Streptomyces venezuelae ATCC 10712: one gene and its partner. The protein of the gene in region 2 interacts with the protein of the main gene of each other region in a pairwise test. Links are inferred from orthologs where the notes say so. Each region holds a gene or a part of one and is shown on either strand. Other genes may lie near its edges.

Region 1 (3,767 bases), 450 kb from region 2 along the record:
CATCTCCCAGTCCGGCGAGACGATGGACACCCTGATGGCGCTGCGGCACGCCCGTGAGCAGGGCGCCAAGGTGCTCGCCGTCTGCAACACGAACGGCTCGACGATCCCCCGCGAGTCCGACGCCGTGCTCTACACCCACGCCGGGCCCGAGGTCGCCGTCGCCTCCACCAAGGCCTTCCTCACACAGCTCGTCGCCTGCTACCTCCTCGCGCTCTACCTCGGGCAGGTGCGCGGCACCAAGTGGGGCGACGAGATCCACGCGGTCGTCCGCGAGCTCGCCAGGATCGGCGACGAGGTCGAGCGGGTCCTGGAGACCATGGAGCCGGTACGTGCCCTCGCCCGCTCCCTCGCCCACAAGGACACCGTCCTCTTCCTCGGCCGGCACGTCGGCTACCCGGTCGCCCTCGAAGGCGCGCTGAAGCTCAAGGAACTCGCGTACATGCACGCCGAGGGGTTCGCCGCGGGGGAGCTCAAGCACGGGCCGATCGCGCTCATCGAGGAGGACCTGCCGGTCGTCGTCGTGGTGCCCTCGCCCAAGGGCCGGTCCGTCCTCCACGACAAGATCGTCTCCAACATCCAGGAGATCCGGGCCCGCGGCGCCCGGACGATCGTGATCGCCGAGGAGGGCGACGAGGCCGTCGTCCCGTACGCCGACCACCTCGTCCGCATCCCGGCCACGCCCACGCTGCTCCAGCCGCTGGTCTCCACCGTGCCGCTCCAGGTCTTCGCCTGCGAGCTCGCCACCGCGCGGGGCAACGAGGTCGACCAGCCGCGCAACCTGGCCAAGTCCGTGACCGTGGAGTGAGTGTGCGAGGGTGAACAGATGATCATCGGGGTGGGGATCGACGTGGCCGAGATCGACCGGTTCGCCGCGTCGATCGAACGGACACCGGGGCTGCTGCAGCGCCTCTTCGTCGAACGCGAACTGCTGCTCCCCAGCGGCGAGCGCCGCGGGCCCGCCTCCCTCGCGGTGCGGTTCGCCGCGAAGGAGGCCCTCGCCAAGGCGCTCGGCGCGCCGGGCGGGCTGCACTGGACGGACGCCGAGGTGTACGTCGAGGGCACCGGCCAGCCACGGCTGCGGGTGCGCGGAACGGTGGCGGCCCGGGCGGCGGAGCTGGGCGTGAAGCACTGGCACGTGTCGCTGAGCCATGACGCGGGGGTGGCGTCCGCGGTGGTGATCGCGGAGGCGTAGCCCGGGGTGTACGGAGTGCCCGGGGTGTACGGGCCAGGGGCCCGGGATGTACGGACCAGGGCCCGGGGTGTACGGACCAGGGGCCCGGTCGTCGGATGACGGCCGGGCCCCTCGCCGTGTGCGTGCGGCTGCCGGGGCCGGGGGCGGGTTGCGTGTACCGCGCGCGGCCTGGGCCCTCGCCGTGTGCGTGCGGCTGCCGGGGCCGGGGCCGGGGGCGTCAACCCGCTCCGGTCGAGCAGGCCTTGGCGGCGGCGGGCGCGTGATCCGGGGCTGCGGCAGACTGCTGACCATGCGTACCGCTCACCGCGTGGAGACCGTCCGGGCCGCCGAAGCCGCCCTCATGACCCGACTGCCCGAAGGCGCGCTCATGCAGCGGGCCGCCGCCGGACTCGCCGCCGCCTGCTTCTCGCTCCTCGGCAAGGGACGGGTGTACGGGGCTCGGGTCGTCCTCCTCGTCGGCAGCGGCGACAACGGCGGCGACGCCCTCTACGCCGGCGCCCGGCTCGCCCGGCGCGGCGCCGGAGTCACCGCCGTCCTGCTCGGCGACCGCGCCCACGAGGGCGGGCTCGCGGCGCTGCGGGCCGCGGGGGGCCGGGTCGAAGCCGACGACCCCTTCGCGCCGCTCGCCACCGCCGACCTCGTCCTCGACGGCATCACCGGCATCGGCGGCCGCGGCGGGCTCCGGCCCGACGCCGTGCCCGTCGCCCGGGCCGCGCGCGGCTCCGACGCCGTCGTCGTCGCCGTCGACCTGCCCAGCGGCGTCGACGCGGACACCGGGGAGGTCACCGGGGAGGCGCTGCGGGCGGACGTCACGGTGACCTTCGGGACGTACAAGCCCGGGCTGCTCGTCGACCCCGCGCGCTCGTACGCGGGCGCGCTGCGGCTCGTCGACATCGGACTCGGCGACGAACTGCCGGGCGTGCCCGACCTGGAGGCGCTCCAGCACCAGGACGTGGCGCGGCTGCTGCCCGTGCCGGGCGCCGAGAGCGACAAGTACCGGCGCGGGGTCGTCGGCGTCGTCGCCGGCTCCGCCCGCTACCCGGGCGCCGCGGTGCTCGCCGTCGAGGGCGCGCTGCGGGGCGGCGCGGGGGCGGTGCGGTACGTCGGAGGCGCGGCCGACGCGGTGATCGCCGCGCACCCGGAGACCCTCGTCCACCCCGGGCCGCCGGACCGTGCCGGGCGGGTGCAGGCCTGGGTCGTCGGACCGGGGCTCGGCGACGAGCCGGGCGTCGCGGAGGTCCTCGCGTCGGACGTGCCGGTGCTGGTGGACGCGGACGGGCTGCGCGGCCTCGACCCCGCGCTCGTACGGGCCCGCAGCGCGCCGACCGTACTCACCCCGCACGCCGGGGAGGCGGCGGCGCTGCTCGACGCCACCCGCGAGGAGGTCGAGGCGGGACGACTCGCGGCGGTACGGGAACTGGCCGGGCGGTACGGGGCGACGGTCCTGCTCAAGGGCTCGACGACGCTGGTGTGCGGGGCGGGCGCGGCCGGGGCGGTGCGGGTGAACCCGACGGGGACGGGCTGGCTGGCGACGGCGGGCAGCGGCGACGTCCTGTCGGGCCTGGCCGGCTCGCTCCTGGCGGCGGGCCTCCGCCCGGTGGACGCGGCGTCGTGCGCGGCGTACCTGCACGGTCTTGCGGCCCGCCGGGCCTCGGAGGGCCGCGGCCCGGTGACGGCGGGGGAGGTGGCGGGGACGCTGGGGGAGGCGTGGCGGGACGTGCGGGCGGGGGAGTAGGGGCCGGGGCGGAGCCGGAGCCGGGGCCGGAGTCGGAGCCGGGGCCCGAGCCACCTCACGCCACCCCACCCCACGCCACCCCACCCCCCCATCCCCCCACTCGGCCGAACCCGCTCCCCCGGCCGCCTCTCTCGGCGCGCTCGCCGGGGCCGGTGGGGATTGGGTGGGTGGGTGATCAGATCGAGAAGTCGTGTCGTGTCGTTGTTCGTTCTGCCGGGGGTTCTCCTTGGGGTCCTGCTCGTGCCCGCCGTGGGGGGCCCGGCCGTGGCCGACGCTCCCGAGCCGGGGGACGTGCTCGTGCCCGGGGTCGTCGGGGGTGGGCGGGCCGAGTATCCGATGGATACGCCCGACCAGGTGCTGCCGCCCCTGCAGCCCGAGGGCGAGGTGCCCGTGCCCGTGCCCGAGGAGGACGTCGACGAGTTGGTCGAGTACATGCCCCGGAGCGCGGTCGCGGCCGCCTGCACCGCCAGCACCGGGACCCATCAGCGGCAGGTCGAGCGGCTGCTGAAGCTGCGGGTCGACGGGAAGCAGTCGGCCGCCGACTGCCGGGCCATCCGCGCCTTCCAGGTGAGGGAGAAGATCAAGCCCGCCAACGGCTACGCCGGGCCCGTCACCTGGGCCCGGGCCGAGCTGCTCGCCGCCCGGAAGGACCTCGACCCGAAGCGGCGCTGCCCGGTGAAGAAGTACGCCGTCGCCTGTGTCGACCTCGACCGGCAGTTGATGTGGGTGCGGAAGGGTTCGAAGGTGACCTTCCCCGTGGTGAACATCCGGAGCGGACGCCCCGGGTACGCCACCCGCACCGGATGGCACTCCATCTACTGGCGGCACAAGGACCACTGG
Region 2 (4,074 bases):
GTTCACCGGTACCGGCATCCACCGGTACCGGTGAAAAACGTCATCGGAGACGGCGAACAGGTATCGGGGCACTACCACCCGCCCACTACCCTGGAGTGGTGACTATTCGCCTGTACGACACCAGCGCCCGGCAGATCCGTGACTTCACCCCGCTCACGCCGGGCCACGTCTCGATCTACCTCTGTGGTGCCACCGTCCAGGCGGCCCCGCACATCGGCCACATCCGGTCGGGGCTGAACTTCGACATCATGCGCCGCTGGTTCGACTACCGCGGCTACGACGTCACGTTCATCCGCAACGTCACCGACATCGACGACAAGATCATCGCCAAGGGCGCGGACCAGGGCCGCCCCTGGTGGTCCATCGGCTACGAGAACGAGCGCGCGTTCAACTCGGGCTACGACGCCCTCGGTTGCCTGCCGCCCAGCTACGAGCCCCGCGCCACCGGGCACGTCCCGGAGATGATCGAGATGATGCGCGGCCTCATCGAGCGCGGTCACGCCTACGAGGCCGACGGCAGCGTCTACTTCGACGTGCGCTCCTTCCCGGGCTACCTGGAGCTGTCCAACCAGGACATCGACGACCTCCGCCAGCCCGCGGAGGACGGCATCACCGGCAAGCGCGACCCCCGCGACTTCGCCATGTGGAAGGCGACCAAGCCGGGCGAGCCCGACTGGGAGACCCCGTGGGGCCGCGGCCGTCCCGGCTGGCACCTGGAGTGCTCGGCGATGGCCCACAAGTACCTGGGCTCCGCCTTCGACATCCACGGCGGCGGCCTCGACCTGATCTTCCCGCACCACGAGAACGAGATCGCCCAGGCCAAGGCCTTCGGCGACGACTTCGCCTCGTACTGGGTGCACAACGCCTGGGTCACCATGGCCGGCGAGAAGATGTCGAAGTCGCTCGGCAACAGCGTGCTGGTCTCCGAGATGGTGAAGGCCTGGCGCCCCATCGTCCTCCGCTACTACCTGGGCACCCCGCACTACCGCTCGATGATCGAGTACAGCGAGGAGTCCCTGCGCGAGGCCGAGTCGGCGTTCGCCCGCATCGAGGGCTTCGTCCAGCGCGCCACCGAGAAGGCCGGCAAGGACGTCGCCCCCGCCGCCGAGGTGCCGCCGGCCTTCGCCGAGGCCATGGACGACGACCTGGGCGTGCCGCACGCGCTCGCGATCATCCACACCACCGTCCGCCAGGGCAACAGCGCCCTCGCCGCGGACGACAAGGACGAGGCCATCGCCCGCCTCGCCGAGGTCCGCGCCATGCTCGGCGTCCTCGGCCTGGACCCGCTCGACCCGCACTGGGCCGAGGAGACCGGTGGCGGCGAGGAGCTCCACGGCGCCGTCGACACCCTCGTACGGCTCGTGCTCGAGCAGCGCGAGTCGGCGCGCGAGCGCAAGGACTGGGCGACCGCGGACGCGATCCGCGACCAGTTGAACCAGTCCGGCCTGGCCATCGAGGACAGCCCCGACGGGCCCCGCTGGACGCTGGGCAACCGTTAGAAGACGTGCCGCTCGGGCCTCCGGGCGGCACACTTCACTTACAGACTTTGTACGTCAGCAGAGGAAACAGGTAGTCATGGCCGGGAACAGCCAGCGCAGGAACCGTCGCACGTCCAACAAGAAGGGTGCGACGGTCGGCAGCGGTGGCCAGCGGCGCAAGGGCCTCGAAGGCAAGGGCCCCACACCCAGGGCCGAGGACCGCAAGGGCCACAAGGCGTACCGCGTCTCCAACGCCATGGCGCGGCAGGCCGCCAAGCGCAAGCCCGTCGCCCGCCGGGGCGGCAAGGGCCAGTCCGAGATGGTCGTCGGCCGCAACCCGGTCTTCGAGGCGCTGCGCGACGGCGTGCCCGCCTCGACGCTGTACGTGCAGCAGTTCATCGACAACGACGAGCGCGTGCGCGAGGCCCTGAACCTCGCCACCGGCCGCGGCAACATCCACATCATGGAGGCGCCGCGCCCCGAGCTCGACCGGATGACGAACGGCCTGAACCACCAGGGCCTCGTCCTCCAGGTGCCGCCGTACGAGTACGCGCACCCCGAGGACCTCGTCACGGCCGCCTTCGACGACCACGACGACCCGCTGATCGTCGCCCTCGACGGCGTCACCGACCCGCGTAACCTCGGCGCCGTCGTCCGCTCCGTCTCCGCCTTCGGCGGCCACGGCGTCGTCGTCCCCGAGCGCCGTGCCGCCGGCATGACCGCCGGTGCCTGGAAGACCTCGGCCGGCACCGCCGCCCGTACCCCGGTCGCCCGCGCCACCAACCTGACGCGCTGCCTCGAGCAGTACCAGAAGGCCGGTGTCACGGTCGTCGGCCTCGCCGCCGACGGCGACCGCGAGGTCCACGAGCTGGAGGAGCTGGGCGGCCCGGTCGTCATCGTCGTCGGCTCCGAGGGCAAGGGCCTGTCCCGCCTGGTCGGCGAGACCTGCGACTTCCTCGTCCGCATCCCGATGCCGGGCGGCGCCGAGTCGCTCAACGCCGGTGTCGCCGCCGGCGTCGTGCTCTACGAGGCGGCCCGCCGCCGGATGGGCCGCTGACCCCGGCCCGCCACCGGCCGGCCGGCCGATGGCGGCCCACCGCGGGAGGGCCGGTCGCCGACCGGCCCGCCCCTCGGCGGGCTGACCCGAACGGGTCACCCCCGGCCATGGCGTGATCTTGACGGGTCTCGGACATTTCCCATCCGTCAAGGCAGTGTCCTAAACCCAGATCACTCGGTTAGATGAGTGTGGACACCAGAACGCCCCGGCCGGGGTTCGACGATCAGCCCGCGTTGAGCATGGTCAAGGTGGATTCCGATCCCGCCCAGGTGATCGTGAACCACGCCAGCTTCCGTGTGCGGCTCGCGCCGGCTCCGCAGCCCAAGCTCGGCGCCGGCGCCCGCACCGCAGCCCTGTCCGGCGCCGCGGCCGGGACGGGCGGCCCGCGCCGCCGCCCCGTCGTATGGACCGGAAAGTCCTCACCGGGCGCGACCGGCCTCCTCCAGGCCGTCCGCGAGTCCTCCGTCTCCACGCTCGACCCGGCCGTCGGCCCGGGCGGCCGCGGCGGCCACGCCGCGCTGGACACGGGCTCCACCCAGGCCATCCCGCGCATCGACGACACCATGCCGACCCCCGTGGTGACCGCCGACCCCGGGCCCCTGCTGCCGCCGATGCGCCGCGCCGAGGGCGCGTACGACACCGCGTACGAGGAGCTGTACGACCTCCGGCCCGAGACCGGCGGCGGACCCGGACCGTACCCGGACGAGACGACGGAGAGCCGGCCCGCGCAGCGCCACGGACAGGACAGCGTCCGGCACGCCTACTACCCCGGCCGCCGGATGAACCTCGGCGTCGTCCTCCTCCCGCTCCGCGTCTTCCTCGGCTTCATCTCCATCTACGCGGGCATGGGCAAGCTCTGCGACCCCGTCTACTTCGACGGCGGCGAGCGCGGCTCCATGGTGAAGTGGCTCAACTCCCTGCACCCCTGGGCCCTCGCCGAACCGCTCCGCGACTTCGCCCTCCAGCACCCCGTCGGCGCCGGACTCACCGTCGCCTTCCTCCAGGTCGTCGTCGGCGTCCTCACCGTCCTCGGCCTCTGGCAGCGTGCCGCCGCCGTCGTCGGCGCCCTGCTCTCCGCCGCGCTCCTGCTGACCGTCAGCTGGAAGACCGTCCCGGTCTACGACTCGGCCGACATCATCTACCTCGCCGCCTGGTCGCCGCTGATCATCGCCGGCGCCCCCGTCTACTCCCTCGACGGCCGGATCGCCGGAGAGGCCTGGCGCACCCTCGGCCCGCGCGCCGACCTGTGGCACCTGCGCCGCCGCGTGACCCGCCGCAGCACCCTGATCGCGGCCGTCGTCGTCGGCCTCACCCTCCTCGTCGGCTCCGTCCTCGGCGGCGCCGTCCGCTCCACCGAGATGATCACCGTCCCCGGCCCCAACGACGATCCGATCAACCACCTGCCCGGCCAGCCGCTCCCCACCGAGCCGAAGCGCCGCGCCCCCGCCGGAACCGCGTCCTCGGTGCCCGCGCCCGCCGCGACCAGCGAGGCCCCGGCCGAGCGCGAGAAGACGCGGGAGGCGACCCGGCCCGCCGAGA

What was found. The genes of interacting proteins can lie anywhere in the genome.
Region 1: the proteins of rlmB (region 2) and DEJ43_RS22145 interact in binary tests that used the Escherichia coli proteins (3 or more experiments, as listed by UniProt). The link is inferred for Streptomyces venezuelae ATCC 10712 from one-to-one orthologs.

The regions. Positions count from the first base shown.
Region 1 is NZ_CP029197.1:4,760,159-4,763,925, forward strand. The notes cover bases 729-3,704. They hold DEJ43_RS22145 (bifunctional ADP-dependent NAD(P)H-hydrate dehydratase/NAD(P)H-hydrate epimerase), read left to right. Parts: upstream 729-1,481; coding sequence 1,482-2,927; downstream 2,928-3,704. Other genes in these bases: glmS (glutamine--fructose-6-phosphate transaminase (isomerizing)), read left to right, coding at 729-805; DEJ43_RS22140 (holo-ACP synthase), read left to right, coding at 824-1,192; DEJ43_RS22150 (L,D-transpeptidase family protein), read left to right, coding at 3,123-3,704. Outside these bases: more of glmS, read left to right, coding at 1-728; more of DEJ43_RS22150, read left to right, coding at 3,705-3,767. UniProt on the Escherichia coli protein: Bifunctional enzyme that catalyzes the epimerization of the S- and R-forms of NAD(P)HX and the dehydration of the S-form of NAD(P)HX at the expense of ADP, which is converted to AMP.
Region 2 is NZ_CP029197.1:4,309,507-4,313,580, forward strand. What follows is about bases 731-3,555. They hold rlmB (23S rRNA (guanosine(2251)-2'-O)-methyltransferase RlmB), read left to right. Parts: upstream 731-1,575; coding sequence 1,576-2,535; downstream 2,536-3,555. Other genes in these bases: cysS (cysteine--tRNA ligase), read left to right, coding at 731-1,499; DEJ43_RS19875 (DoxX family membrane protein), read left to right, coding at 2,718-3,555. Outside these bases: more of cysS, read left to right, coding at 99-730; more of DEJ43_RS19875, read left to right, coding at 3,556-4,074. UniProt on the Escherichia coli protein: Specifically methylates the ribose of guanosine 2251 in 23S rRNA.